One region of the Glutamicibacter bergerei genome, then DNA from elsewhere that is predicted to be linked to it. Evidence: riboswitches for the same ligand, from Rfam matches in the RefSeq annotation. Region 1 holds a riboswitch; each other region holds the start of a gene.

Region 1 (10,076 bases):
GGGCATCTTGTGAATCTAGCTACGGATCAAAGAAGAGCAACAGATAAGTACTGGTGGGATCCGGCGGGTATCGCGAAACGCCTGGGTGGGATCACAGATATCGGTGTAAGCATCACCGGGCTCGTGGCGCTGTTCCTGATGATTCTGTACCTCATCAATATTGTGCAACCTGGAGGGGCCGACATCTACCTGTGGGCATCGGTTTTTCACTTTCTAGGTGCACTGGCTGTTCTTGTCCTAGTGCTCATCAAAGGCGATAATTTTCCGCTCTGGGTGGCCTATCTCGGAGTGCTCACGGAACTTATCTCGTTTGTCTATTACGTTGCCTTTACTACGAACCATGCCCAAGTGGTATTAAGGCTGCAGGAATTCCCGCTCATCGCTTTGTATCTGTCCTGGCTGTTCCCCGTCTGGCTCACTCGACTATCGATTTACCCCACGATGCTCTTTACAACGGTCTACGCGGTCTTCTTTGGACCGGCGGTTGGCACCGAACACAGCCAAACGCCGCTCAACATTGCAGGACTCACGTTTTTCACCTTTCTGAGTATCACCGTTGGAACTTTCGTCCGGAGAAGATTTGAACAAGGCACCGAAATTGATGCGCTTACCGGAGCGTTAAACCGCAATGGTTTATCGCTACGGGGCGAGCCGGCTCTGGCCCGCGCACTTCGTTCATCTCGTCCCCTGACCGTTGCCCTGATTGACCTCGACGGGTTTAAGCAGATTAACGATTCCCAGGGACATGAAGCCGGTGATCAAGTGCTAGTGAACCTCGTGGCAAATTGGAAGCAGGCCACAAGAAAATCGGATCTGGTATGCCGGCTAGGCGGAGACGAGTTCGTCCTGGTCTTTCCGAATACCGGATTGGACGATGCCCAAAAACTGCTGGGCAGGACCCAGAGTTCCAGTGAATATCTGTGGTCTTATGGGTTGGCTCAAGCTCTCACCGGAGACAACCTGAGTACCATGATTCTGCGTGCGGACCGAGCAATGTTTGAAAATAAACGGGGACGCTCAGAGCGTATTTAGCCTTCCAGCTTGCCGCCCATGCGGTCCTGCATCTTCTGGCTGGCCTCGTTGAGTCCGCGAATCTCTACCGTTTTCCCGTAGCTCGCGTACTTGTTCTTGACGGAGTCCAATGCGGCCACCGTTGAGGCATCCCACAGGTGGGAAGAGGACATATCGATGATGATTTTTTCCGGATCGCCCGCGTAATCGAACTGGGTGTAGAGGTCATTCGACGAGGCGAAGAACAGCTCACCGTCCACGTGGTAAATCGCAGTGTCGGCTTCGGCCAAGGCCGCCGTCGGTTGATCGCGTTTCACGGTCACAAAGTGGGCTACGCGGTTGGCGAAGAGGACCATTGCGGTCAGCACGCCCAGTCCAACACCGATGGCCAGGTTATTGGTGGCGACGGTGAAAACGACGGTCACCACCATGACCGCAGTCTCGCTCTTAGGCATCATCTTCAGCGTGCTCGGCCGGATGCTGTGCCAGTTGAAAGTAGTAATCGACACGAAGATCATGATCGCGACTAGGGCAGCCATCGGGATTTGCGCCACGATGTCACCGAGCAATACCGCCAAAAGCAGCATGAAGACGCCGGCGAACATGGTGGAGATGCGGGTTCGGCCGCCGGAGGCTTTCACCCCGATCATGGTTTGTCCGATCATCGCGCAGCCACAGATTCCACCAAAGAAACCCGTCACGATATTCGCCGTTCCCTGACCCCAAGATTCCCGAGTCTTATTCGAGGGAGTATCGGTGATGTCGTCAACGAGCTTGGCAGTCAACAAGGACTCCAGCAAGCCAACGAATGCGACAGCTAATGCATAGGGCGCGATGACCTGGAACGTTTCGAAGCTGAAAGGAACGTTGGGGATCAGGAAGACGGGCAGTGATTCAGGAAGTTCTCCCTTATCGCCCACGGTGGGAACGCTGACCTTGGCAAACACGGTGATCAGCGTCAGTACGACAATTGCGATCAGCGGGGCAGGGACCGCCTTGGTGATCTTTGGGAAGAAGTAGACGATAGCCAGGCCCAGAAGAACCAGTGGGTAGACGGCCCACGGAACGTCGCCGAGCTCAGGCATTTGCGAGAGAAAAATCAGGATGGCGAGTGCGTTGACGAACCCGATCATCACTTGCCGGGGGATGAAGCGCATCAGTTTCGCGACACCGAGTAGCGCCAAGAGCACCTGGAAAATACCGGCCAAAATTACGGCAGCAAAGAGGTAGTCCACCCCGTGGCTGCGTACCAGCGGAGCAACAACCAACGCGACCGCGCCCGCCGCAGCGGAGACCATCGCTGGACGGCCACCGGTAAATGCGATCACTATCGACATGGTGAATGACGCAAAGATCCCGATCCGTGGATCAACTCCGGCTATAATCGAGAAGGCAATGACCTCGGGAATCAACGCCAGCGAAACGACGAGACCGGCCAGCAGCTCGGTTTTAAGCAAACGCGGCGATTTCAAAGTACGCCAGACGGACTGTCGTTCTAGAGGCGTCAGTTCGTTAACCGCGGTAGACACGGGTGCTCCATTCACTTGAGGACCCCAGAAAACTGCGTGCGGGGACTATCTAAAAATATCGCACCCGGTGCCCGGAAGCTAAGTGCGGTGCCGGATATCTCGGAGCGACAGTTCTTTTGGAGCCTGTGAACGGTTAACGAAAATTCCCCGCCGGTAAACCGGCGGGGAATTTCACGATCATCACTCGCACCTTCAATGAGGTAATTACTACTCTAAGCGTGAATGCTGTGCAGTATCTTTGGGTGAGCCCGGCGTTTGATGATGGTTGCGGATGATCGCTCTTGAAACCCAGGGCATTGTCCGGCCGTTTAGAATTTCAGCCCGCCTCGAAGGCTTTGGCTTAACGAAAACTCCCCGCCGGTAAACCGGCGGGGAGTTTCACGATCATCACTCGCACCTTCAATGAGGTAATTACTACTCTAAGTGTGCTTGCTGTGCAGGAACTTTGGTTCGGCTTCGTGTTCGCCGGTGCTAGTCCGTGCCGGGCCCGACGGGGATCTTATCCCCGACGTAAACCTTGCCGCCGCTTTCGAGGAACTGCTTGCTCTTCTGCGCCATTCCGGCCAAGGCGGCTTGAGCCTCGGCGGATCCGTACTCGTCACGGATGTCTTGGGAAATACGCATAGAACAGAATTTCGGACCACACATCGAACAAAAGTGAGCGGTCTTTGCCGGTTCTGCAGGAAGCGTTTCATCATGGAACTCCTGCGCGGTGGCCGGGTCCAAGGACAGCGCAAACTGATCATTCCAACGAAACTCGAAGCGTGCTTTGCTCAGGGCGTTGTCTCTGTCGATTGCGCCGGGGTGGCCCTTGGCAAGATCCGCTGCGTGGGCAGCGATCTTGTAGGTAATCACTCCGGTCTTCACATCATCGCGGTTGGGCAGCCCCAGATGCTCCTTGGGAGTCACATAGCAGAGCATTGCCGTGCCGTAACGAGCGATTTCGGTGGCACCGATGGCGCTGGTGATGTGGTCATAACCAGGGGCAATGTCGGTGACCAGAGGGCCAAGCGTATAAAACGGTGCCCCGTCGCACAGCTGTTGTTGGCGTTCCACATTTTCGCGCACCAAATGGAAGGGGATATGCCCGGGCCCCTCAACCATGACCTGCACATCGTGTTTCCAGGCTCGTTTGGTCAGCTCGGCCAAGGTGTCCAATTCGGCAAATTGTGCCGCATCATTGGCATCCGCGATAGATCCCGGACGCAGCCCATCACCTAGGGAGAAGGCCACATCGTAACGGGCAAAGATCTCACACAGCTCATCAAAGTGGGTGTAGAGGAAATTCTCCTGATGGTGCGCCAGGCACCAGCCGGCCATAATTGACCCACCGCGCGAAACCATTCCGGTGACACGGTTGGCGGTCAGCGGGATATAGCGCAGCAAGACCCCGGCATGAATGGTCATATAGTCCACGCCCTGCTCGCATTGCTCAATGACGGTGTCCCGGAAGATCTCCCAGGTGAGTTCATTGGCTTCGCCGTTGACCTTTTCCAGCGCCTGGTAGATCGGCACGGTGCCGATGGGCACCGGGGAATTGCGGATGATCCATTCGCGGGTGGTGTGAATGTCATCCCCGGTGGAAAGATCCATCACCGTGTCCGCACCCCATTTGGTGGCCCACTGGAGTTTGGAGACTTCCTCGGCAATTGAACTGGTGACCGCCGAGTTCCCGATGTTCGCATTGATTTTCACCAGGAACGCCTTGCCGATGATCATCGGTTCGGATTCTGGATGGTTGATATTTGAGGGAATGATGGCGCGGCCGGCGGCTAGCTCGCTGCGCACTAATTCGACATCGCAGTCCTCGCGCAAAGCCACGTAGCGCATCTCTTCGGTGATCAGTCCCCGGCGTGCGTAATGCATTTGGGTGACCCGGGCACCGGGGTGCGAACGCAGCGGAGGTGCGGATCTGCCGGCCCACTCGGCGCTCGCCGTGCCGCGGCGGACCGCGGACTTTCCGTCATCATGCAGGTTGCGCTCACGTCCCGCATAATTTTCGACATCTCCGCGCGCCAGAATCCACGATTCGCGGAATGGTTTCAGGCCTGCGTTAGGTTCGCTTCCCGGACCGCTGGTGCGGTACACCGTCAGCGGTTCATTTGGTTGGCCATTAGGAGAATCCGCCAACTTGATCTGCGTGACGGGAACCGAGATTCCTGTGGACTCGCGGTAGGCAAGAGTGTGGGCGGGGTGCTGTTCAAATTGTTCCACTGTGGGAAACTCACTTCCTTCGCCGGCATTACCCGGACAGGTTCAACGGTCGCGGACGGCAATAGTCCGGTCTCAGCCCCTGCCGGGGCACCCGTGTGGTCTGAAACAACGTACCACGTGCTGAGGAAGCAACTCCAAAAATGAAAGCCGCACTGGGTTCGAGCACTAGAGCTTGAAGCTATGTCTGGGCTTGGCTGCGCGTCAATAGCGCCTCGGAAAACGCGCTGAGCGATGCATCGGGGCTCGGCAGAGTGGCCTGCAGGCAGTGCTATGTATAGCGAATATGTATCATGCATGCTGAGGGTAGGATGGGTGGAGCGTCAGCAGTATAAGGGGAGAAATGAAGCGCCGTATCGCCGATATCGAATATGAGCAGCTGATGCTCAGTCGCTACACCATTGCCCACCAGCGACAGGCTGGCGGACTGGATCGAAGTGTCTATCTGTTGATGAGTCGTATCGATGGGCAAGGTCCGATGACCATCGCGGAACTGAGCCACGCATTACGTTTAGATGCCTCGACCCTGCAACGCCAAGTAACCAGTGCAATCAAGGATGGTTATCTGGAGCGGATTGCCGATCCGGATGGACGCCTGGCTCGTAAGATCACGCTGACAGCTGACGGCGAGCAACAAATGAACGAAGCCCGAAAAGCCTCCACGAACGCGCTGGAACACATCATGGAAGATTGGTCGGCGTCGGATATCGACTCGTTCGCCAATCTTTTGCATCGCTTTAATCTGTCGATCGAAGAATATAGCGATTTGAAACGTGCTTAAAGAAGAACTCCCGTTGGGCAATATCCAACGGGAGTTCTTACGATCATCACTCGCACCTTCAAGGAGGTAGTTACTACATTATCGACGCTTCCTATGCCAGTGCTGAGCGCAAGCTCCGTAATAGCGCAGACTTAGCTGCAGTGATTAGTTAGCTGGAACTTCTTGATGATTGCCTACCGGTTCCAGGACGGGTTTTTCTCGCGCTGAAGGAATCAGTGCGGCAAGAACTGCCGCGATCACCGAGATGCCAGCGCCCAGGATTAGTGCCACGCGGAAGCCAGTCTCCGAAGGGACCATGACACCGCTGAAGTCGGTGGTCATCTGAGCCAAGACGAGACCGACAACAGCCGCGCCGGTTGTGGTGCCTAGCGAACGCATCAGGGTGTTGAATCCGTTGGCGGCGGCGGTCTCGCTACGCGGAACAGCGCCCATAATGATTGCCGGCATCGCGCCGTAGGCAAGCGCGACACCACTGTTGACGACAAGACCGGTGGCCAGCAGGCCCCAGGTGCTGCCCATGCCCAGCAATCCCACGCCATAGCCAATTGCGAGAATCGAGACGCCGAGGGTAAGGGTGAACTTCGGTCCCCGTGCGTCGGTGAGCTTTCCTCCGATGGGAGAAAGCACAAGCATCATCAGGCCTGCCGGAGCCATCCAGAGCCCAGCTGCAAGGATTGACTGTCCCAAGCCGTAGCCGGTTTGTGTTGGCAGCTGAAGGATCTGCGGCATGACCAGCATGCTCGCGTACATGCCAAAGCCCACAAAAATCGACGCGATATTTGTCAGCAGAACTCGTGGAATGACCGCGGTGCGCAGGTCCACCAGGGGATCCTTGGTGCGCGTTTCCCACATTCCCCACAAGGTCAGCGAAACGGCTGCAACCGCCAGTAGTCCCAAGGTTATCGCAGAGGCCCAACCCCACGCGGAGCCCTTGGAAATCGCAAGAATCAAGGAAACTAAGCCAATAGTCAGGCCGATAGCGCCGAGCCAATCGAATCTCTGTCCGGCAGCTCCTGCGGGCAGTGCCGGGATCAGCTTCCAGATGGCTAATGCCACCAGCAGCGTGAGTGCGGCACTTCCATAAAATACCGCGCGCCAGTCGGCAAATTCGATCACTGCCGCGGAAAGTGGCATGCCCACCGCTCCGCCAACGCCTAGCGTGGCGCTGACCGTGGCAATGGCCGCGGAGAGACGTTCTTTAGGTACCAAGTCGCGCAACATTGCGATGCCCAGCGGCACCATTCCCGAACCGAAGCCTTGCAGCGCACGTCCGGCAATCATCAGTTCCACATTTGGTGCGACCGCACAAAGGATCCCACCGATAAACAGTGGGATCGCCAAAATGAGGATCATTTTCTGCTTGCCAAAAAGGTCGCCGAGTCGCCCGGAGATGGGTACCGCTACTGCTGCTGCCAGTAAGGTCGCGGTAATGATCCAAGCGGCATTGTCCGCCGAAGTGTTAAAGATGCTTGGGAGCTGTGGGATCAGCGGGGTCACCATGGTTTGAGTGAGCGATGAAGCGATGCCTGCCGAGGCGAGAACGCCTACGGCAAGACCTGAGCCGGGGATTCCGGCTGAGGTGGGTCTGGACACGAGGACCTTTCAGAGAGAATGTGTAAGATACATACTGTATTCATCTTACACATCCTTGCGGCGACTAAAGGAGCGGAGTGGTGCAGGTGAGGGAGGCCCGTTATGTCTTGGTACTAAAACCTAAGGGGGCTCAACTGCGCCTGCTTCTCGCGGATTCGCCGGATGTACGCAGAATATCCGACACGGTTTGCTGGATCTAATGAAGTCGGCCGATAGCTTCTCCGGCAAGTAATGAAGTTTTGCTCCCGCTGCTCGTGATAGATCTCTCGGGCGAATCTTTGATCATGCGTCTGTTGTTGCGCGATAGGGGACCGCGGTGGGGCGCCGCGCCCATTTCCACTCAGCTGCAGTGCCTGATGCACAGAGTCTAGGCGAAAACATGAATGAATTATGTGTTAACGACTATGGTTCAAAATCCCGTCTGAATCTAAGGTTGATTCCATGACACAGAGCAACGCGGCCCACCCGCTGAATGTGGCGATAGTTCCAGACTCGTTCAAGGGCAGCGCCCGAGCTAGCGAAGTAGCTGCAGCGATTGCCGACGGTGTGCAAGCAGCTGCAAGCTCAGTCAGCCGTGACGTGGAAATTACGGCGGTCCCTTTTGCCGACGGCGGCGAGGGAACCCTTGACGCACTGACCGACGCATGGGGGACCGAGCCGCAAAGTGTCCGAACTACTGATGCGCTGGGCCGAACAGTCAGTTCCCGTTTTGGCTTATCTGCAGACGGGACAACAGCCGTAATCGAAGCTGCCGAAGCCGCCGGATTGCCTCAAGTTAGTGACGTGCCCCGCCAGCCATTGAACGCGACGACCTTTGGGCTCGGCGCACTTGTCACGCAGGTATTAGATCTGGGTGTCCAAAAAATCATTCTTTGCCTGGGCGGTTCGGCAACCACCGACGGAGGAGCTGGAATTTTAGTCGCACTTGGGGCGAAGCTCCTCGACGCGCAGAAACAAGAACTTGCTCCAGGCGGTGGCCCGCTTAATGAGTTGGCCGGCATTGACGTCTCCACTTTGGATCCGCGGGCACAACACGTCACTTGGCAGGTCGCCTGTGATGTCACCAACCCACTACTGGGTGCTAACGGTGCCGCCGCAGTATTCGGTCCACAGAAAGGCGCCTCACCACAGGACGTAGAAAAGCTGGATGCGGGTCTGCGAAAATTGGCAGATGTTCTAGAAGCTGCGACTGGGCGAAAAATTCGTGAACGCGCAGGAATGGGTGCCGCAGGCGGCCTGGCTCTTTGCATTGGCTCCTATTGCGAGGTTGAACTGGTGCCCGGGTGGGAACTGGTGGCACAGGCAATTAACGCGCACGAGATCCTTTCCGCCGCCCAGCTCGTTTTCACCGGAGAAGGACGCCTGGACTCTCAATCCTTACAGGGCAAGGTAGTCAGTGGGGTGCTGCAAGCGGCCAACCCGCAAGCAGACGTCATCGTCATCGCCGGTTCAGTAGCTTTGGATGAAGTAGCGCTCGCCGATTCAGGAATCCTAGCCGCCTATTCGATTGCCCAAGGCCCAGCGGATCTGGAAGAGCTCTCCGCTAACGCGTTGCAGCTTATTCGGCGTACCGCATATAACGTGGCCCGTACCTACCTGCGCTGACGGTAGTAGTCGGCACTCATCCTGTGGGTGTACTTACCGTGCGCAGAGTTCGCCCTCTGAGCTGAAGCCAACCGAAACGTTGGTGACTAAATTTAATGCCATGATGAAGAAAAAGTATCTTTCAATGTTGGCCGTGATGATTCCAAGCGCGTTACTGCTGACCGGTTGCAACGTTGCCGATTTGGCGCAAGACAAATATGAGCAGTCAGCGTCCAAGAGTGCAAAAACTTCTGAGGATGGCGTGGCCTCCGGCCTACTTCCGAAGTGGGTTCCTGCTGGCGGTACGGACGTGAAGCTGGAACAGCGCAGTACCGGCGACGAGCGTATCTTCACCATGGACTACGCGGGAGATTTATCTTCTGAAAGCTGCAAACCACTCAAACTGGTGGGGGTACCTAGCGAAAAGGAACTGCAGAAGGGTTATGCTGCAGACCCGCGAACCAAGAAACTAACCGCGGACAATTTTGTCACCTTCCGCACCCTCGAAGCTGACTGGTGGCCGCAGGACGCTGAGCAGCGCACCACCACATTGTGTGGACGTTGGTGGGTGCACCAAGACGCCGGCAAGCTGTACGCTTTTGCGCCGGATAACTCCAGCGTTGCAAACGCAATTGTTGCCGAGCGGGCCGAAACCGCGAAGAAGGAAAATCAGTAAATTCCTAGTCGACAGGCGGCAGGGTCATGATTTGGGCATCACCCTCGGTGATCAAGACGGTGTGTTCGGTGTGTGCGGTGCGACATCCCGTGGCGCTGCGCAACGTCCAGCCATCTGGATCCGTGACGAGCTTCGCGGTATCGGTCATCACCCATGGTTCTAAGGCAAGCATCAGTCCGGGAACTAACTTGTAGCCACGGTTTGGACGTCCGGTGTTGGAGATATGAGGGTCTTGATGCATGGTGGAGCCGATACCGTGTCCACCAAATTCGGTATTAATTGGGTATCCTGCATCGCGTAAGACCGCACCGATGGCGTAGGAGATATCGCCAATTTTATTTCCAGGCTTAGCTGCTTCGATCCCGGCGGCTAGAGCGCGTTTGGTAGCGTCGATCAGCTTTTCATTTTCCTCATCCTTGGACGCTCCGACGACAAAGCTGATAGCGGCGTCAGCGGAGATTCCGTCCTTGGTAATCGCTAGGTCTAGGGTTAACAGGTCTCCGTCGGCTAGCGCGTAATCGTGAGGCAAGCCGTGCAATACGGCATCGTTGACCGCCGTGCAGATGTAATGGCCAAATGGGCCGCGTCCAAAGGAAGGCGCGTAATCCACGTAGCAGGATACCGCACCGGCGCCGAGGATCATTTCCTTGGCCCATGCATCAATTTCTAGCAAATTGGTGCCTACCGTCGC
Region 2 (10,076 bases), 170 kb from region 1:
AATAGACAAGCGGCCCAGCAAACCTTTAAACGCAACGGTGGACAGCACCACCGCGAGCACCGTCAAGAAGGTAGTGGCGGGGAAATCGCGCATCGGCGCGAGGGTAGCGCTAGCCAGGTTCAGGCCGATCAGCGCGACGATGGTACCCATGACCACCGGGGGCATGAGCGCATGAATCCAGCGAGTGCCGGTCTTGGCCACGATCAACCCGACGATAAACAGCGCTGCGCCGGTCATCACGATGCCGCCCAGCGCCGCAGAGAAATCGTCACCGACGGTAGAGGCAGTCACCGGGGCAATGAGCGCAAAAGAGGAACCCAAATAGCTGGGCACCTTATTCTTGGTCATCAGCAAGAAGATGATGGTCGCGACACCGGTAAACAGCAAGGTCGTAGTGACCGGGAAACCGGTCAACGTTGGCACCAGAATGCTAGCGCCAAACATCGCCAGAATGTGCTGGACTCCGATGGAAATGGTCTGCGGCCAATGCAGCCGCTCATCCGGGGCAACAACCTCACCTTCGGTGATGGTCTTCCCGTTGCCGTGAATGCTCCACTTCATGCGTTCCTCCAGAATTCGTAGCCCCGCGTTTAGGCCGTAGAGAAGTCTACGCCCTGGGCATGAGACTGCGCGAAGAATGACAGCTCATGTTCGGCCGAACGCCTGAACGCATCCCACATTCTGCTCCGGGTGGCCGGGTCGGCAAGCTGCCAGGCTTCGGTCACCATGTTGATCGCCTGCGCGGTGGCCTCATCAAATTCGACCGAACTATAGGTGGATAGCCAGCTCTCATAACGGTGACCGGGATGGTTTGCGGCGCTCAGCCGGTTGCCGATGTCCTGATAGATCCAATAACACGGCAGGATCGCGGCGATCAGTTCCGCATAGTTTCCCGCGCAGGAGCTCAGATGGTTGACGTAGTTCAGCGTGGTGTCGCTCGGTTCGGGAGATAAATTACGCAATTCACTGCGGTGCAGCTGCAATTCACCTTCCAAGATCCCCTGCGCGCCCTTAGCCCAGAACCGCTGCGCCTCGATCTGCGGGGCTAGCGTGCTGGCTTGCGTGAGCACCTGCGCGTAACGCTGCAGATAGAGGGCATCTTGGGCCAGATAATATTCGAATCTCTCGCGTTCCAAGGTTCCCGCGGAGAGCTCGATAATAAACTGCAGCTCATCGATGCCTTCTCGCAGCTGACCAATGTCTCGCCACCACTGGGCCATCGGGTCGCTGGACACTGGCGGCAGTAGCGCGGCGAAGTGATTCACCGGGCCGTGTCCACTGCCCACCTTGAGCTCATCGGCCGCGGCAATCGCCGCATGAAGGTAGTTTTTGGCTGCTCCCAGTGCGGCGGCCCAGTCGCCGAGCAGCGCATACTGTGTGGCCAGTGCGCTAGATAGCGTACAACCGGTACCGTGGGTGTTTTTTGTGGACAGCCGTTGACTATCAAAACTGGCGATCAACCCCTCGGGGCCAACCAGTGCATCGGGGCACCTGTCGCCGGGAAGATGCCCGCCTTTGGCCACCACCAGCACCGAGTATTTAGCAGCCAGACGTCCAGACTGTGCCACCAATTCTTCCCAGTTGCTGACCTGTTCCTCGCCGAGCAACGCGGCAAGTTCCGCGGTATTCGGGGTGAGCACATCTGCCCGGGTTAACAACGCGTCCAAGGTCGAATCAGTCTCCAGCAGCCGGTCCCCGCTCGTGGCGATCATTACCGGATCCAATACCACCGGAGCACTGAGCGTTTCTAACCAGGCAGCAACCGCCGCGACAATCTGCGAATTTGCCAGCATCCCGATCTTGACCGCATCGATGTGTACGTCCTGGGATACCGAGGTGAGTTGTTTAGCCACGAACTGCGCATCGATGGGCAGCACTGCGTCCACGCCGTGGGTATTTTGCGCGGTGAGTGCGGTAATCACACACATGCCGTATCCGCCATTGGCTCCGATGGTCTTCAGATCTGCTTGGATCCCCGCACCCCCGGATGGGTCGGACCCGGCGATGGAAAGAATGTTTGGACTCATTTGGCTGCCTCCCAAATACTGAGCAGTTCGGCGCTCGCCGAATGCGGATCCTCGGCGGAGCAGATGGCGCGCACTACGGCCATACCGGCTGCCGCGCCGGTTCGTAATGCTGGCGCATCGGCTGCGGTGAGCGAGCCGATTGCCACGCAGGGCAGTGTGGTCAGTGCTGCGGCTCGGGCAAAACCAGCTAAACCTAATGGGGTCGGATGGTCTTTTTTCGTGGGAGTAGCGCGAATCGCGCCGACCCCCAAATAATCTAGGTACTGCGCCTGGTCATTGGCGTGAGCAAGCTGTTCATCGGTGGAGGCACTCAGACCGATGATTCCCTCACCAATGATCTTCCGGGCGTAGGAAACCGGAATATCCTTCTGGCCGATGTGAATTCCTGTGACCGCGGCGCCGGCGGCGCGAGCTGCCAAAAACACGTCGATCCGATCGTTGACCAGTAATTCTGCCTTGCCGGCGGTGAGCCGTGCTGCGGCACAAGTCAGTTCGAAAAATTCGCGAGCACTTTCATCTTTGGCGCGTAACTGCACCCATTGAACTCCAGCGGCTACCGCTGACTCAATAACTTCTAGGGTGCTGCGTGGCTGGCAGCTTTGGGTGTTGGCCACGAGGTAAATTCCGAGATCACGCATGGTTTGCCTCCTGAAGGCGCAGATTGAGCAGTTCTTCCGGGGCGAATAATGAGAGTTCGTCGAGGAAAGCCGAGGCAAAACTTCCCGGACCGCGGCTGAGCGCCAACGCATTCTCGGCGGCCAGGCCATACATGCCGTGAGCTGCAATAGTTGCTTCAAACGGGTCATCGGTGATCGCCAGCATGCCGGCACACACCGCGCCCAGCGCGCACCCACCCCCGGTTATCCCGGTCAGGCCGATGCCATTGCTATGCACCAAGGTGGTGCGCGTGGCATCAATAATCGCGTCGGCTGCCCCAGAAATTGCCACCACGCTCCCGTAATTCTGGGCCAGTTCGCGTCCTGCGGAGATCGCTGCGGATACGGTGTCCTGCGCGTCTACTCCGCGCCCGGTGGACTGATACCCAGCCAGTGCGAGGATTTCTGAGGCATTGCCGCGGATTAGCGTGGGGTGTTGGGCAAGGATCTTTCGGGCGAACTCGGTGCGCACCGGCAAGGCGCCCACTGCCACAGGATCCAATACCCAAGGTGTTCCCGCTTTGGTCGCACCGCGCACCGCTTCGTCCATTGCGCGTAGTTGTTCGGTGCTCGGCGTGCCTAGATTCACCAATACCGCGGACGCTACGGCTGCGAAAGGACCGGCCTCTCCCGGAAGGTTTGTCATCGCCGGGGCCGCACCGGAAGCTAGTAGTACATTGGCGGTGAAATTTGTGACCACAGTGTTGGTCAGGCAAAACACCAAGGGTGATTGTTGCCGATACTTTTGGGCAACGGTCACTAGAGTCATGCGACATCCCTCCGCTAGTTTGAACTAGTTCAGGTTCGACGGGTCTCATCTCAGTCGGTGAATCCGACACCCCGTGTCACTGGGTCGAGCGTACTCAGGTTAGTGCTCGAACATCAAGTTCATCCCCGCGTCCGGCGTTGCACGAGCGCTTTGACCGTCAGTTCGTCGATGCCTTGTTCGCGGGCTAAGCGCCACACTTTATCCACCGCTTCAATCAGCTCATTGCTAATCTCTTCCGTAGCGGGCACGGAGTTAACCACGGTTCCGGCACGCCGGCGGGAGGTCACCAGCCCGGCAGCTTCAAGTTCTTTATAGGCACGTGCCACGGTCCCCGAAGCTACCCCTAAATCGGTTGCCAACGCGCGCACGGTGGGTAACTTACTGCCCGTAGGTAACTCGCCGAGCGAAATGAGGGAAGAAATTTGCGTGCGGATCTGCGCATAAGGTGGCAATGCAGCATTCAGATCCACAAAAATATGTTGGCTCATACCAGCTGACGTACCTTCGCCGCTGGCCGAGCCAGGAAGATGACCGCCGGGCAACAAAACACGATTACCGCAGCGGCCCACAGGTACGGGGCTGGCGCATAGCCCCAGCCCGGCATCATTATGATGGCAGCGGTCACGGTGCGCAGCGCTCGAAATTCCAGCACCCGACGGTACCAAATTTCTTGCTCAGCACTGACCTGCCAGGGTAGGGACACCCGTCGAGCCCACCAGATGTAGCCGGCGGTCAGCACAAGGACCGCGAGAACCATGAGCAGTGCAAAAGTCGGACCGACTTTGACCAGCCCCCAGAAATATTTTAATGGGGGGTTGATCAGTAGATAGCCACTGACGATGATCAAGATCCCGGCAAGTATATATACATAGCGTGGAAGGTTCCGGATATTCCGTGCCTGGTGGTGAACGGATTTGGAGCTGTGGTGCACATATCCCAAGTACCCGGCGTTTAACGCCAGGTACAGGGCGACAAAGCCGGCCAGTAGCAGCATCACCTGTGGGGCATCCTCCCCGGGGCGTGTGTCGAAGCTAATTTCGGCCTGCCTGGACCATGGCATCAGGGCCATCCCCACCAGGCTGAGTGCGGTGGTGATGAAGCCTAGGGAGAAGAGATTTTCGCGCATGCGCGAAAATGCGCTGCTCGGCACGGTGTCCGCATTCTTAACAAAGTTTGCGGGAGGTGCCCACGCGGCCACAAGAATGAAAATGAGCAACATCGCAAAATTTCCGACGTTCTGCCATATCCGATAATCATCTGCCTCGGGGTACAGGTTGAGTAACCAGGAAGACTTGTACTGCAGTGCCGCCACGCCCACGGTGGCGAAGCCAAGGATTGCGGTGCGTAAGAGTCGATTCAGCCAGACCGCACGGATTACCTGATTGTCGTGGGGAGTCAGCGATCCCAATGGTTTGCGGAACAGAATCAAGGCCGTGGCGATAAGCAGCGCAAGACCTAACGAAGCCAGGCTCAGAGAATATAACGGGATGAGTGTTGCGGCCTCAGCCAACCCTTCCTGAGCGCTTTGCAGAGTCCCGCCGCCGCCCGTGGAATCGAAGGTCTCCACGGCAAATTGTGCCGGATATCCTGCGACATCACGGATGAAGAATAGTGCGGTTGCGGAGCCAAAAAATACTAGCACTGCAATCAGGCTCAGCGCCCGGGGCAACGGGGTGAACACCGAGCGAGGTTCCAATGAGGCGGCACGCACGGCGGTGACCGACTTCGGCCACGAATAAAGTCCCAGCAGGTAGATCAGCAGTAACCAGAGGCCCGGGTTGATGGCGTCAATAACCTCCGCGACACCAATGTCCGTTCCTGTGACGGTATTTTTGAGATCTCCGGCCGAGCCAGAAGTGCAGACGAAGAAAGCGATCAGCGCGCACCAGAAGGAATGCGAGCGTGCTCGGGTGAGCGCCGGGCGATTGTCTTGCTGGGCTACTAAGCGTAGCCACAGGTAGATCAAGGCGGCACCGATTGCGATTCCGAATGTGGCGGAGGAGAGCTGATCCATAATTTCCTTCGTTGGCTGAAAACTAATGTAGCAACTACTTGATACAAACGGAAGGTCTTGGCAGCTAATGAAGTAGCATCAACCCATGGGTCTCTTCACCTCAAATCCTTTGCCCGATCCCGTCGGCGACTCCGCGCCACCGGTCGATGAACATCCCTCGCGAATCGCAGCGGTCTTAGAACATCTGCGTCATTCCGCGGACACACGCATCACTCACCCGCGGCGTTTTCGCGCCGGGCAGCTACGCGCCCTAGAAAAAATGCTGGCAGAACGTACCGGGGAGTTCGTTGATGCGCTAAATCAGGATCTGGGGAAGGGGGCCACGGAAGCAAAGTTCAGCGAGATTGACGTGGTCCGAGCGGAAATTGACCATGCCCAGAAGCACCTCGCAGAGTGGATGGATTCCACTAGCGTAAAGGTGCCGCTCGCACTGCAACCGGCCATCGCAAAGGTCGAGCCGCGCCCGTTAGGCGTAGTACTAATTATTGGGCCGTGGAACTATCCACTGCAGTTGATGCTCGCCCCGTTAGTTGCTGCCATCGCCGCTGGTAACGCCGCGCTACTGAAACCCTCCGAGCTCGCCCCGGTTACCTCCGGGGTGTTGGCCAAACTCCTACCGATGTATCTGGATTCCCGGGTTTATGCGGTAGTCGAGGGCGGTGTGGATACCGCCACGGAGCTCCTTGCAGCGCGCTGGGATCACATTTTTTACACCGGCGGAGAAAAGGTCGCCCGCATCGTGGCGCAGGCCGCGGCGACACATCTGACCCCCACCACGCTGGAGCTAGGTGGCAAGAGCCCAGCCGTGGTTGATAACCACCTCTTGCCAACCGCCAAGCGTCTGGCCTATGCGAAGTTCATGAATGCAGGCCAAACCTGTGTCGCTCCGGACTACGTGCTGTCCTTCGCAGATACCGATGCACTGATTAACCGTCTGGGCCAGGCAATCACCAGTTTTTACGGCAAGGATCCAATCAACCATCAGGATTTTGGGCGCATCATCAGCCGCAACCACTTTGACCGACTTGTGAGCATGCTTGACTCGGGCGATGTTTCCCACGGTGGTGACTACGACGAGCAAACGCTGCGCATCGCACCGACCATCATGCGCAACGTTGATCTGGACTCGCCGTTGATGACAGAAGAAATCTTCGGTCCCATTCTGCCGGTCATCGAGGTGTCCTCCTTCGATGAGGCGCTCGAATTTATCGCCGCGCGCCCTTCCCCGTTGGCTGCCTATCTGATGAGTGAGTCCCCGCGGCTGCAGTCAATCTTTTCCGATCGGGTGCGCGCGGGCGCCATCGTGCACAATGCGCCACTGGCTCAAATGGTTATTCCGTCATTGCCCTTTGGTGGGGTGGGCGCTAGCGGAATGGGCTCGTATCACGGCAAGTTTGGTTTCGATCGTCTTTCGCAAATTCGTTCTGAACTGAGCAAAACGACGGTCATTGACACTCTGAGCGCAATATATCCTCCATATACCTGGGCTAAGCGAAAGATTATCGATCGCTTACTGTAGCGCGGTTCATAGCTGTTGAGTCGTCCGAGGTGGAATGCTTGTTAAGGCCCAAAAACCTTAATTCAGGAGCATTCGCATGACCAAGCCCGCAGCCCCCACCGATGGCTTAAAGCGCGGTCTCAAAGCCCGCCATATGCAGATGATCGCCATTGGCGGGTCTATCGGCACCGGGCTCTTTGTAGCCTCCGGTGGCACTATCGCTCAAGCTGGACCCGGCGGATCGCTGCTGGCCTATGCGCTCATCGGCGCGATGGTGTTGCTCTTGATGCAATCACTGGGTGAAATGAGCGCACGGCTTCCGGTCTCCGGTTCCTTCCAGACCTACGCCTCGGTCTTCGTCAACCGCCACTTTGGCTTCGCGATCGGCTGGAACTACTGGTTCAACTGGGCCATTACCGTAGCCGCGGAGCTGGTGGCGGCAGGCATCATCATGTCTTACTGGCTGCCAGATGTTCCGGGATGGATCTGGGCGGGTGTCTTCTTGCTGCTACTCACCGGGCTGAACGCGCTGTCCACCAAGGCCTTCGGCGAAAGTGAATACTGGCTCGCGATGATCAAGGTCATCACCGTCATCGTCTTTCTGGCCTGCGGTATCGCGATGATCTTGGGCATTATGGGTGATAGCACCCCGGGCTTCAGCAACTGGTCAAACGGAGACGCGCCCTTCGTGGGCGGCTGGCTTTCGGTGGTATCGGTGTTCATGATCGCCGGCTTCTCCTTCCAGGGCACCGAGCTAGTTGGTGTGGCCGCAGGTGAAGCGGAGAATCCGCAGCGCGATATTCCCAAGGCCATCAAGGCGATCTTCTGGCGCATCATGCTCTTCTACGTGGGCGCAATCTTCATTATTGGCACGCTGCTTCCATACGCCGATCCGAGCCTGCTTTCCAGCGGGGAAGCTGACATTGCCAGCTCTCCGTTCACTATGGTCTTCGAGCGGGCGGGTATCGCCTTTGCTGCCGCGTTGATGAACGCGGTGATCCTGTCTGCGATTCTCTCGGCGGGCAACTCTGGGCTATATGCCTCAGCTCGCATGCTTTACTCGATGGCCCTTGATGGCAAGGCCCCGAAGATCTTTGCTCGCCTAAACCGTCGTGGTGTTCCGGTCCCCGCGATGTTATTGACTGCTTCGGTAGGACTTTTCGGGTTCCTCACCGCAATTATTGGCCAGGGCTCTGCCTATACTTGGTTGCTCAATGTCTCCGGACTCTCCGGGTTTATCGCCTGGGTGGGTATTGCGGTAAGTCATTACAAGTTCCGCAAGGCATACATAGCCAGTGGTCAGGACCTGGCAAAACTGCCCTATAAGGCACCACTATTCCCGTTGGGGCCTATCCTTGCTTTTGTCATCTTGATCGTGGTGATCGCCGGACAGAACTACGAGGCAGTCGTTCAAGGCCGCGTGCTAGAGGTGCTCTCCAGCTACATCGGTCTACCGCTCTTCCTGCTACTCTGGGCGGGCCACTGGTGGGTGACCCGCAAACAACCAGAGGTTAAGATCGATCCGTGGACCCTGCGCTAAGCGCAGCATTTACGATGACCTGCGCCTCGCGCAAAACCTGCGCGAGGTGCTCTGCAGAACGCGTGGACTCCGCATAAATCTTGTAGATATCTTCGGTTCCCGAGGGGCGTGCGGCAAACCAAGCGTGCTCGCTGGAGACCTTCAGCCCGCCGATGGCAAAACCCGAGGCCTCGGTGCGCTTTGTGGTGATCTGGTCCCCGGCGAGTTCGGTTGCCGTGACCGCTTGCGGGTTTAGCTTGCCCAGAACCGATTTCTGTTCACGGTTAGCCGGCGCGTCAAACCGGTCGTAGAAGCTTGCGCCATGCTCGGCTACTAGCTCGGCATGGCGCTGGCTTGGGCTTTGGCCCGTGACCGCACGAATCTCGCTGGCCAGGAGCGCCAACATCAGCCCGTCCTTGTCAGTGCTGAATGCCTGACCGGTGAAATCCAAGAAGCTGGCTCCAGCCGATTCCTCTCCGCAGAACGCCACCTTGCCTGAGGCCAGCGGTTCGACGAAGTATTTGAAACCTACTGGCACCTCGCGCAGTACACGGCTGTGTGCGGCAACTACCTTGTCGATCAGCACCGAGGAGACCAGCGTCTTGCCGATTTGTGCATCTGCGGGCCACTGAGGGCGGTGGGTCAGTAGGTAATCGATCGCTACCGCCAAAAAGTGGTTCGGGTTCATCAGCCCGGCATCCGGGGTGACAATACCGTGGCGGTCGGCATCCGCATCATTGCCCGTGGAGATGTCGAATTTGTCGCGGTTGGCTACCAGCGAAGCCATCGCATGTGCCGAGGAACAGTCCATCCGGATCTTGCCATCTTTATCTAAGGTCATGAATCCAAAGCGCGGATCCACCTGTTCGTTGACCACGGTCAAGTTCAACCCGTAGCGCCGGCCAATCTCGGCCCAGTAATGTACCGAGGCGCCACCTAGTGGATCGGCGCCAATCGAAATACCAGAATCGGCAATCGCTTTAAAGTCGATCACCGTGGCCAAATCGGTGATGTACAGTTCACGGAAATCAAAATCTTGGGCATGAGCGGTTCCGCGAAGAATTTCCCCGGTGACCATGAGTTCATTGGCGCGTGCTGCGATTGGTGCGGTGATTTCGGATTCTGCTGGACCGCCGTGTGGTGGGTTGTATTTGATACCACCGTCCGCCGGAGGGTTGTGCGAAGGCGTGATAATCAGCCCATCGGCTTGGTCTCCACCACCCGCATTGTGCACCAAGATGGCGTGGCTGACCGCAGGAGTTGGCGTCAGGCCTGAGTCGGCAAACACCGCTACATCATTGCCGGATAAGACCTCTAGGACGGTCCGGTAGGCCGGCTCGGATAGCGCATGGCTGTCCTTGCCCACGTACATTGGCCCGGTGATTCCCGCGCCCTTGCGGTAATCCACCACGGCTTGGGTAATGGCCGCGATATGAAGTTCGTTGAAGGTTCCGTTCAGCGAGCTGCCGCGGTGACCGGAGGTGCCGAAAATGACTGCCTGGTCTGGGTTGTCGGCCGCTGGGCGGATCGATGAGTAAGATTCAAGGACAGCATCTAGGTCGATGAGATCTGCTTCGCGGGCAGGTGTCCCGG
Region 3 (10,076 bases), 1.1 Mb from region 1:
CCTGGGTAAAGTTGCTGGTCTGATTGTCTGGCTCTTTGGCCTGGTTGCAATTCTCCAGGTCTTCGCGCTGACTGAGGTGCTCTCTCCGGTTCAAGATTTGCTCGGCGGAGTCATGGGCTTCTTGCCGAACCTCATCGGTGCAGCATTCATCTTCATCATCGGCTACGTGATCGCTAACGTCATCAAGCAGCTGATCCAGACCGGTCTGGGCACTGTTGATTTCAGCGCTTTGGTCCGAAAGGTTACCCCCGGAGATGCCGAAGAGGTTGATCCGGAAACTTCAATTCGCACCCAGCGGACCATCGTTGATGTCATCGCCAACATCGTGTTTGCACTGATCCTGTTGGTTGTCTCGATTTCTGCACTTCAGGTTCTTGGTATCGCCGCTATTTCGGTACCTGCGCAGGAAATGCTGCAGATCGTCCTGACTGCCATTCCACAGGTCATCATGGCGCTGATTCTTCTGGCAGTGGGCTTCCTGATTGCTAAGTTCGTAGGCAAACTGATCGAATCCACGCTTCGTGGTGTCGGTACTGACCGCGTTGTGGCCGGTTGGGGAGTCGTCCCTGAAAGCCAGAGCGCATCAGGCATCCTCGCTACCATCGTGAAGATCGCAATTATCCTGTTCTTCGCTGTGATGGCAGCAAGCATGCTGAATTTCCCGGCAATCACCAATATCCTCAACGAGGTGCTGGAGCTGGGCGGCAAGGTCGTCTTCGGCGCAGTGATCATCGCGATTGGCTTCGTCTTGGCTAACGTCATCCGTCGACTGATGGGTGATACTACGGCTTCGAAGATTGTCCGCTACACCGCCATCGCACTGTTCGTGGCGATGGGCCTGAAGTACATGGGCCTGGCCGACTCGATCATCAACATGGCCTTCGGTGCCATCGTGATTGGTGCGGCACTAGCAGCAGCCCTAGCCTTCGGACTGGGTGGACGCGATGCGGCGGCACGTACCTTGGAGAAGATCGATCTGAACAAGTTGGACGAACCGGCTAGCACCGGCACCGTGCCAACTCGTCCGGCACCGACGACTCCAACTCGTCCGTCACCAACCACGCCTCCGACAACACCAGACGAGTTCTAATACTTAGGGCTTGACGCATCAAAAAGGTGGGACCGATTGCTCGGTTCCACCTTTTTACTGCCCAAAAATGGGCCGCGACGTCCAGCATTTTCGAGTCTGATTTGGACTATTGATCCTTCCGTACCTCAGTGCAAAGCCAGCGCGGTGATGGGTGGTGCTTGGTCGGTGATCAACCGAGCATAATTTAGAACATCGATACGCTCGCCGTTGATTAAGAACTTGTCCCGTTCCCGGCCTTCGAGCACAAAACCACAACGCTCGGCGACCTTTTTAGATGCAGGATTATTCACCCGCAGGCCCAACTCCAAACGGTGTATCTGATGGGCGGTAAAAAGCTCGTCAGCCAAAGCAGCCAGTGCGCGGCTAGCTAATCCGCTACCGCGATGCGCCGCATGCATCCAATACCAGACCCAGGCGTTGCGATTTCCGGAGTCAATACTCGCAGAGACTAGACCGACTAAGCCGGTACCTTGAACTATCGCTAGTGGTACTTGTTGGTCAGGATTTTTTAGTAGCTGCTGAATGTAGTTCTCTGCCTCGACAAGGTTTTTAACCTCACCTTGCCGCGCCATGTCGGGGTGGGAACAAAAAGCCTCAAGAACTTGGGGTGCATCGCTAGGACGCAACGGACGAACAAAAGCTTGAGCCTCTGACTCGACATAAGGTGAGGTCGCGACATCGGCGGGGAACTTGGGCAGCTTGGTTCCTTGGTGGAAGAGCAACTGCCAACCATGGGCCGAATGGATCCACAGCGAGGTGCGCTGGCTCGGGGTGTCCGCGCCGGTTTTCCAGCGTAGTAACACCAGAGTCTCACTGAGCTGTTGGATACGCGGCTCGAGCAATTGGAACGTAGGTGATTGGTCTACTGGTTCAGTCATGAGCAGTTTGATGATTTGGCTGCGATCGTAGTTTCTGCCGGAGGCTCCAACTTCCTCGAAGTCTTCATGAAGTAGCCGTTTGAGCTCCTGCTGATTGTGGCGAATGCGCTGAGTTAGCAATTGCTTTTCACCGTCAATGATCTTTGCGGCTACCAAGTGATCAGGAGATAAATCTCCCGGGACAGAAAATTCGGGCATGGCAACGAGTAAAACACAGGACAGCTATGGCTGTGAAGTCATGAAGTTAGTAATTGTGAGCCCTGACATGCTTATAATCCAAGTACTCCGCGGGAGCCCTTAAGGGCTGAGAGGGCTTTGTGCCGACCGCTACACCTGATGCGGGTCATGCCGCCGTAGGAAGGAATTGCCTTCGTGCACACTGTCATTGTCGGCGCCGGAATTATCGGTCTCGCCACAGCTTTCGAACTTCGCGCTCGCGGTGTTGAAGTCACGATCATTGATCCGGCTCCCGGTTTAGGTGCAAGCCATGCGGCCGCCGGGATGCTCGCGCCAACTGCCGAAACCACCTGGGGCCAGGACCAACTTCACAGGCTGATGTCCTGTTCGGCCAAGGCCTACCCCGAATTTATTGATCGAATTTTTCAGGCCACCGGCCAGCGCGCTGCTTACGTTGAAAATTCGACTTTGGTGATCGCCGCCGAACTGGCGGATATGGATGCGCTGTTGGAATTAAAGCGGCTACAAGATTCTTTAGGGTTCAGCGCTGAAAGACTTGTGCCGAGCGCCGCACGCAAACTTGAACCTGCGCTGGCGACAAACATTGCTGGCGCCATATACTGCGCCGCAGATCAACAATTGGACCCACGGTCTTTGCTGAAGATTCTGATCAGCTACTTTGAATCCTCCATCGTGCACGAGACCGTGGTGGGGCTCCTGAGTCACGGGTCAAAAACCTGCGGTGTGATCACCTCCAGCGGGCTGCGAATCCCTGCAGACCAAGTGCTTCTGGCCGCCGGTCTGGGGCAAATTCCGGGCGTATCAAACCTCGCGCTACGCCCGGTCTATGGCGATATCTTACGGTTGCAAGGCTCAACACGATTCCCCTTGATCAAGCGAACTGTTCGCGGGATTGTGCACCGTGAACCGGTCTATCTGGTCCCACGCGCCGACGGAAGTTTGGTCCTGGGTGCGTCAAGCAGGGAAGACGGACAAGAGCAGGTCAACGTGGGACAACTACATGCGTTGTTGGACAATGCGCGCAGGCTTGTGCCGGGCATCGTGGATACCACGCTGAATGAAGCAATCGTCCGTGCGCGTCCCACCACCCCGGACGACAGGCCGCTGATTGGCCGGCTGGATGCCGGGCTCGTCCTGTCAACCGGCTACTCGCGACACGGGGTGCTGCTAGCCCCATTCGGAGCACGGGTCGGCGCCGGGTTGCTGCTCGATGACCCACAAGACGCGCATCTACTCGCCGCAGTCTCGCCGGAAAGATTTGGCGAAGTCCACCTGCAAACCAGCACCTTCTAGGAGACAAAAAACATGCAACAAATAGAACTTTTCCTCAACTCCACACCCACCACCATGCCCGCCAACAGCACAGTGCGTGAACTGATCGCCACACATACCGGAAAACGAATCACCGACGAAGGCAGAGCCAGCGATGGATCACGTCTGGGCATTGCGGTCGCGGTGGACTCTGCGGTGGTGCCACGCAGTGGGTGGAATGATTTTTCGTTGCAGCCTGGCCAGCGAGTAGAACTAGTCACCGCAGCGCAGGGAGGCTGAAGATGGAAAAACTTACGATGGACAACGATGGATTTGAAGTTGCCGGGGTAGGGTTCGCTTCTCGACTCATTCTTGGCACCGGGGGAGCGACCTCGCTGGATATTTTAGAACAAGCGCTCCGTGTCTCAGGTACGGAGCTGACTACGGTTTCGATCAGGCACTTCGCCGCTGCTGGCTGTGGTTCGGTGTACGAACTTTTAGCTCGCAATTCTGTGCGCCCACTGCCGAACACCGCCGGTTGTTTCACCGCGCGGGATGCGATACTCACCGCCCAGCTGGCGCGTGAAGCTCTGGAAACAAACTGGATCAAACTTGAAGTCATCGCCGACGAACATACGCTGCTTCCGGACCCAATTGAACTATTTACCGCTGCCGAGGAACTAGTTAATGACGGATTCCAGGTTTTCGCCTACACCAATGACGATCCGGTCATGGCTATGAGGTTAGAGCAGTTGGGTGTAGCGGCGGTGATGCCAGCTGGTGCCCCGATCGGTTCGGGCTTAGGGATCCTTAATCCACATAATATTTCCACTATTACCGCCCGAGCCTCGGTGCCGGTCATCTTAGATGCCGGGGTAGGTACCGCCTCGGATGCGGCCAAAGCCATGGAGCTGGGTTGTGACGCCGTACTGTTGGCCAGCGCGGTCACGCGAGCCAATAACGCACCCTTGATGGCCGCCGCCATGCGTGATGCCGTCCGTGCAGGTCGCGCGGCACGGCTGGCCGGACGCATCGTGCAACGCGACCTTGCGCTGGCTTCCTCGCCAGATTCCGGGATGATGCAGGCGCTCATTGGTGACTTCTCGTGAGCGCCGAACCGCGCCTTGCCCGGGAGTTAACCGCGACGCAACTAGCTAGATATTCTCGACACCTGACTCTGCCAGGAGTCGGAATCACCGGGCAAAACCGTATCGCCAACGCCAAGGTATTGATTATCGGCGCTGGGGGATTGGGTAGTCCTATTGCCAGCTATCTGATCGCCGCTGGGGTTAAACAACTCAGCGTCATCGACCCGGATAGTGTGGAACTCTCAAATTTGCAACGCCAGATCTTGCACCGTGAAAAGGATCAGGGTGCACTGAAAGTTGCGTCGGTGCAACGCCTTGCCGTTGAGCTCAACAGTGAGGTTGCGGTGCACTGTCATGCCACATATTTGGCACCAGAGAATGCGGTGGAACTTTTTGCCGAACACGATGTGGTGATCGATGGCAGCGATAATTTTGCGACGCGCTACCTTTCCAGCGATGCCGCGGAAATTACCGGTACACCTTTGGTGTGGGGAACAATTTTCCAATTTGCGGGTCAGGTCTCGGTATTTGATCCGCAATCCGGTCCGATGCTGCGCGATATCTTCCCTGAGATGCCAGAGGCTGATTCGGTACCGTCCTGTGCCGAAGGTGGGGTATTTGGTGCGCTGTGCGGGGTGGTCGGATCGTTAATGGCCACCGAAGCGCTAAAAATAATCACCAAAGTGGGACAACCACTAACCGGGAAACTATGGCTTTACGATGCGCTGACCGCCGGCGTGCAGATTTTGAGTTTTGACCGTGACCCACAGCGTGCGTCGGTCCGAGAACTTGGCGATTATGAACCTCAGTCTTGTTCGGTGGTTGTGTCGGGCGAAGAAATCGACGTGACAGAAGTAGAAAAGTTGCGAGCCCAAGGCCAACTGGTATTGCTCGACGTGCGAGAACCATGGGAACGTGCGCTGGCAACTATTGAGGGCAGTATTCATCTGCCCCTAGACCAATTGTCCGGTGACTTCTGGACGCAGTTTCACTGGGAGCCAGGAACCCAGGTGGTGACCGTCTGTAAAACCGGGGCACGCTCGGTTCGCGCCGCGCTCACACTCAACGCGGCGAGGCCAGCAACGCTTGCCCCGGTGCTTAGCCTGCGCGGCGGAACACTGCGTTGGTTAGCCGAGATTCGTGGTCAGGTCGTGAACTACTAGGTAGTACTGACATACTGAAGGCATGGAGTCAACCAAAAAATTACTGATCAGAGAGCTATCCCAAGCCGATGAACAGCAAGCAATTGCCGCTCATCACGCATTGCTCGACGATGATTTTGATTTTCTCCCGACATGGTCAGCCCGGCAAAGCTGGAGCGGCTACGTGCAACGCATGAGCGAAGGGCGCAGCGGCGAATTCATCCCCGAAGGGTGGGTGCGCAGCGGTTTATTCGTCGGAGTGCACGAAGGAAAGCTCGTAGGACGTATCTCGGTGCGTTACGAGCTCAACGATTTTCTGAGCGAGGTCGGCGGACACCTTGGTTATGGTGTGGTCCCGGAATTCCGCGGCCAAGGCTTTGCTACACAATTGTGCGAATTTGCGTTAACAGAGCTCAGATTCCACGGTGTGCGCTCGGCTTTGGTAACCTGTGATGAGCAGAACGTTGCTTCACAGGCAACGATCATCGCCTGCGGCGGACAAGCCGATGAAAATCGCCCCACGGTGCATGAAACCGGGGGAAACACCAAACTGCGTTATTGGATTTCAACAGCGCGCTATTAGGCGTTAATGAAGCTATTTCTGTATGTTCCACCACAGATAAACGATGTACTTGTCCGAAGCGCGTAAAATAGTATGTTGGGTCGACTGTGGCCCCGCCTCCGAGACCCTAAATTCTCTACACGAAGTGAGCCTTCCCGTATGTCAGATACAACTCTCATCCGTCGCGACGACCTGCGCAACGTAGCTATCGTTGCGCACGTTGACCACGGCAAGACCACCATGGTCAACGCAATGCTCCAGCAGACTGGTGCATTCGAAAGCCACGGTGAAACCGAAGATCGCGTGATGGACTCCGGCGAGTTGGAACGCGAGAAGGGCATCACCATTCTTGCTAAGAACACCACCGTGTTCTACAGCGGCCCAGCTGCCGAGGGCAAGAAGATGACCATGAACATCATCGATACCCCGGGTCACGCCGACTTCGGTGGCGAGGTCGAGCGCGGCCTGTCCATGGTTGATGGTGTGGTTCTGCTTGTCGACGCCTCCGAAGGCCCGCTGCCACAGACCCGCTTCGTGCTGCGTAAGGCACTCAGCGCTGACCTGCCGGTCATCATCGTGGTCAACAAGACCGACCGTCCCGACTCCCGCATCGATGGCGTCATCTCCGACTCCATGGACCTGCTGCTCGGACTGGCCTCGGACTTGGCCGACGAAGCTCCAGATCTGGATCTGGACAAGGTTTTGAACGTCCCAATCGTCTTCGCTTCGGGCAAGGCTGGCTTCGCTTCGATGAATCAGCCAGCCGATGGCACCCTGCCAGACAATGAAGATCTTGAGCCACTGTTCGAGACCATCATCAAGCACGTGCCAGCCCCGACTTACACCGAGGGTGAAGTTCTCCAGGCACACGTCACCAACCTTGACGCCTCGCCATTCCTTGGCCGTCTGGCACTGCTGCGTATTTTCAACGGCACGCTGCGCAAGGGCCAGCAGGTTAACTGGGCCCGCCAGGATGGCACCATGAAGCAGGTCAAGATCACCGAGCTGCTGGCCACCAAGGGTCTAACCCGTGTTCCAGCCGAAGAGGCCGGACCGGGCGAGATCGTCGCAGTTGCAGGTATCGAAGACATCATGATCGGTGAGACCCTCACCGACCTTGAAAACCCGAAGCCACTGCCACTGATCACCGTTGATCCACCAGCGATCTCGATGACCATTGGTATCAACACATCGCCGCTGGCCGGCAAGGTCAAGGGTGCCAAGGTGACCGCGCGTCAGGTGAAGGATCGCCTGGACAAGGAACTGATCGGTAACGTTTCGCTGAGCATCTTGCCAACCGAGCGTCCCGACGCTTGGGAAGTTCAGGGCCGTGGCGAATTGGCTCTGGCCATCCTCGTGGAGCAGATGCGACGCGAAGGCTTCGAGCTGACCGTTGGTAAGCCACAGGTTGTCACCAAGATTGTTGACGGCAAGGTTCATGAGCCAATGGAGCACATGACCATCGACGTGCCAGAAGAATACCTGGGCGCAATCACCCAGCTGATGGCTTCGCGCAAGGGCCGGATGACCAACATGGCCAACCACGGTACCGGCTGGGTTCGTATGGAATTCATCGTTCCTGCTCGTGGCCTGATCGGCTTCCGTACCCGCTTCATGACCGAAACCCGCGGCGCTGGTATCGCAGCATCGCTGGCCGAAGGTTACGAGCCATGGGCCGGTCCAATCGAATACCGTATCAACGGTTCGATCGTGGCTGACCGCTCCGGTGTTGTCACCCCGTTCGCGATGATCAAGCTTCAGGAACGCATGAACTTCTTCGTGCAGCCGACCTCCGAGGTTTACGAGGGCATGATCGTCGGCGAGAACTCGCGCGCCGATGACATGGACGTGAACATCACCAAGGAAAAGCAGCTCACCAACATGCGTGCAGCTTCCTCGGATAGCTTCGAGAACATGACCCCACCACGCAACCTGACTCTTGAAGAGTCCCTCGAATTCGCTCGCGAAGACGAGTGCGTTGAGGTCACCCCGGATGCCGTGCGTATCCGTAAGGTTCTGTTGAACGCTAGCGATCGTGCCAAGGCAACTCGTGCGCGAGCAAAGAGCTAACCAGTCGCTGACCGCCGGCAGTAACCTGAGCGCGCTAGTGCGCGGTCTAGTTACTGCCGTGGTTTCCGGTTTACTGGGCACCGCTATCCATGCCTCGTTGAGCTATGCGGGGGATATCCCGCTAGTTTGGGGAGTGCTGGTGGCTTGGCTGTTATTGGGCTTGCTGGTGTACTGGTCGGTGGTTGCCTCGGGCAAACTCTGGGCCGGCGCGGTGGGCTTTATCGGCTGCTACCTGGTTGTCGGGTCGATTTCCTACTTTGGAAATGACACGATGATTTTGCCGTTGCAGTACCTGCAATATCTACCAGGTCCGACCATCGCCTCGCTGTTATGGATGTATGGCATGATCGTGCCCGCGGTGATCTCGCTATTTATGGCATTGCGCGTACTTCGCAAACGTCAGCGTTAACCTAGAAAAACCCCAGCTTTGCTGGGGTTTTTCTAGGTTAAAACGCTTATTTGTTGCCGGTGACGTCTAAGTGGTGGGCGAGGAACAAAGAGGTGGCTACGCCTTCAGGTTCGGCTTCGCGCATCGCGTAGTCTTCGATAATTTCCCGAATACGGCCGAGCATTTCTTTTTGCGTATCTTCGGTAAGTTTTAGACCCACGCGGATGACCTGAATTTCTTGCGGCTCAAGCCCATCGATTTCCTGCAGGAAGGTATCTACCAGCAGGGGAGCAGCGTCGGGAATTCGGGTACCCCAGGACTGCCGCGTGCTACGGTAAGGCACTTCCTTAGCCCCGCGGTTACCGCGCCGGGGCTCTTCCGCGGCGAGGAAACCGCTGCCCACTAGGGTGCGCACATGGTGCAAGGAAGTCGCCGGATTTAGCTCGAGAATGTCGGCTATTTCCTTATTGGTGCGGGACTCATGCAGGCATAAGCGCAGAATTCTAAGCCGCAATGGTGAGCTTAGAGCTCGTGCGCGGGCTTGGACTAGATCGTCTGTCGGCATATTGCCAGCATACGCGAAAATCACCTAGTGATTGGTATCTTCAAATCGCAAGTCGTTTTCCGTGCCGTTCAGCGAACTACTTCAGCGTTGGTGGTCGCGAACGTCGTACCGGTGGCGGTGGGACCCGTTTGGCGTGCGTAATAGCCTGGCGGGCAACGTCCAGCGCACCACGTTTGGTATTGATGGATACGGTGTCAGAGGTGACCGCTAGAACCTCTCCGAGGGCATCGCTGCTGATCACGTTTCCGGTCTCCGGGGATGTCTGTGTGAGGCGATAACGCACCACGATGCGGTCACCAGGGCTAAGATCTTCAAATTTGAGCATATTTTCCGTCATCTAAGTGCACAAGAATTCATCTTCGGTAACCTTGAACGAAATGTGAATCGTCGATTACGTCACAGGGTGGGTGTGCGAGATCGCTTGTTTGGGTATCAGGACTAGACTGTAGCTAGAGCTTATTGCGGATTCAACGACCAGAGGTTAAATCCGTGAAACTGAAGTGAAATCTTAGAATTTGCGCTAGGAAAGGTCTCAGTACCCGTGACTTACATCATCGCCCAACCGTGCGTCGACCTTAAAGATAAGGCCTGCGTCGAAGAGTGCCCGGTGGATTGCATTTATGAAGGCGAACGCTCCTTATATATTCACCCCGACGAGTGCGTCGATTGTGGTGCGTGTGAACCGGTCTGCCCTGTCGAAGCGATCTATTACGAAGACGATGTGCCTGATCAGTGGGCCGACTATTACAAGGCAAACGTCGACTTTTTCGACGAACTTGGTTCCCCGGGCGGTGCCGCTAAAATTGGAAATACAGGAACCGATCACCCGTTGATCAGTGCTCTG

What was found. Region 1 has a riboswitch for thiamine pyrophosphate ahead of thiC (phosphomethylpyrimidine synthase ThiC). Riboswitches for the same ligand answer to the same signal wherever they lie in the genome.
Region 2: another riboswitch for thiamine pyrophosphate. It lies ahead of thiM (hydroxyethylthiazole kinase); the one in region 1 lies ahead of thiC (phosphomethylpyrimidine synthase ThiC).
Region 3: another riboswitch for thiamine pyrophosphate. It lies ahead of thiO (glycine oxidase ThiO); the one in region 1 lies ahead of thiC (phosphomethylpyrimidine synthase ThiC).

The regions. Positions count from the first base shown of each region.
Region 1 covers NZ_CM137131.1:3,471,795-3,481,870, reverse strand. The annotation lists gene ACX5K5_RS16025 (GGDEF domain-containing protein) at 10-1,032, shown strand; gene ACX5K5_RS16020 (SulP family inorganic anion transporter) at 1,029-2,540, opposite strand; gene thiC (phosphomethylpyrimidine synthase ThiC) at 3,012-4,754, opposite strand; TPP riboswitch at 4,752-4,859, opposite strand; gene ACX5K5_RS16010 (MarR family winged helix-turn-helix transcriptional regulator) at 5,095-5,532, shown strand; gene ACX5K5_RS16005 (MFS transporter) at 5,677-7,125, opposite strand; gene ACX5K5_RS16000 (glycerate kinase) at 7,567-8,730, shown strand; gene ACX5K5_RS15995 (hypothetical protein) at 8,813-9,385, shown strand; gene map (type I methionyl aminopeptidase) at 9,390-10,076, opposite strand, start outside.
Region 2 covers NZ_CM137131.1:48,721-58,796, forward strand. The annotation lists gene ACX5K5_RS00245 (uracil-xanthine permease family protein) at 1-561, opposite strand, end outside; gene thiD (bifunctional hydroxymethylpyrimidine kinase/phosphomethylpyrimidine kinase) at 591-2,027, opposite strand; gene thiE (thiamine phosphate synthase) at 2,024-2,665, opposite strand; gene thiM (hydroxyethylthiazole kinase) at 2,658-3,452, opposite strand; TPP riboswitch at 3,442-3,536, opposite strand; gene ACX5K5_RS00265 (GntR family transcriptional regulator) at 3,572-3,940, opposite strand; gene ACX5K5_RS00270 (hypothetical protein) at 3,937-5,466, opposite strand; gene ACX5K5_RS00275 (aldehyde dehydrogenase family protein) at 5,552-6,985, shown strand; gene ACX5K5_RS00280 (amino acid permease) at 7,062-8,504, shown strand; gene pgm (phosphoglucomutase (alpha-D-glucose-1,6-bisphosphate-dependent)) at 8,476-10,076, opposite strand, start outside.
Region 3 covers NZ_CM137131.1:2,357,162-2,367,237, reverse strand. The annotation lists gene ACX5K5_RS10905 (mechanosensitive ion channel) at 1-1,090, shown strand, start outside; gene ACX5K5_RS10900 (GNAT family N-acetyltransferase) at 1,216-2,166, opposite strand; TPP riboswitch at 2,246-2,345, shown strand; gene thiO (glycine oxidase ThiO) at 2,341-3,459, shown strand; gene thiS (sulfur carrier protein ThiS) at 3,472-3,717, shown strand; gene ACX5K5_RS10885 (thiazole synthase) at 3,720-4,526, shown strand; gene ACX5K5_RS10880 (ThiF family adenylyltransferase) at 4,523-5,668, shown strand; gene ACX5K5_RS10875 (GNAT family N-acetyltransferase) at 5,691-6,230, shown strand; gene typA (translational GTPase TypA) at 6,369-8,279, shown strand; gene ACX5K5_RS10865 (hypothetical protein) at 8,260-8,688, shown strand; gene ACX5K5_RS10860 (helix-turn-helix domain-containing protein) at 8,735-9,232, opposite strand; gene ACX5K5_RS10855 (hypothetical protein) at 9,309-9,557, opposite strand; gene fdxA (ferredoxin) at 9,774-10,076, shown strand, end outside.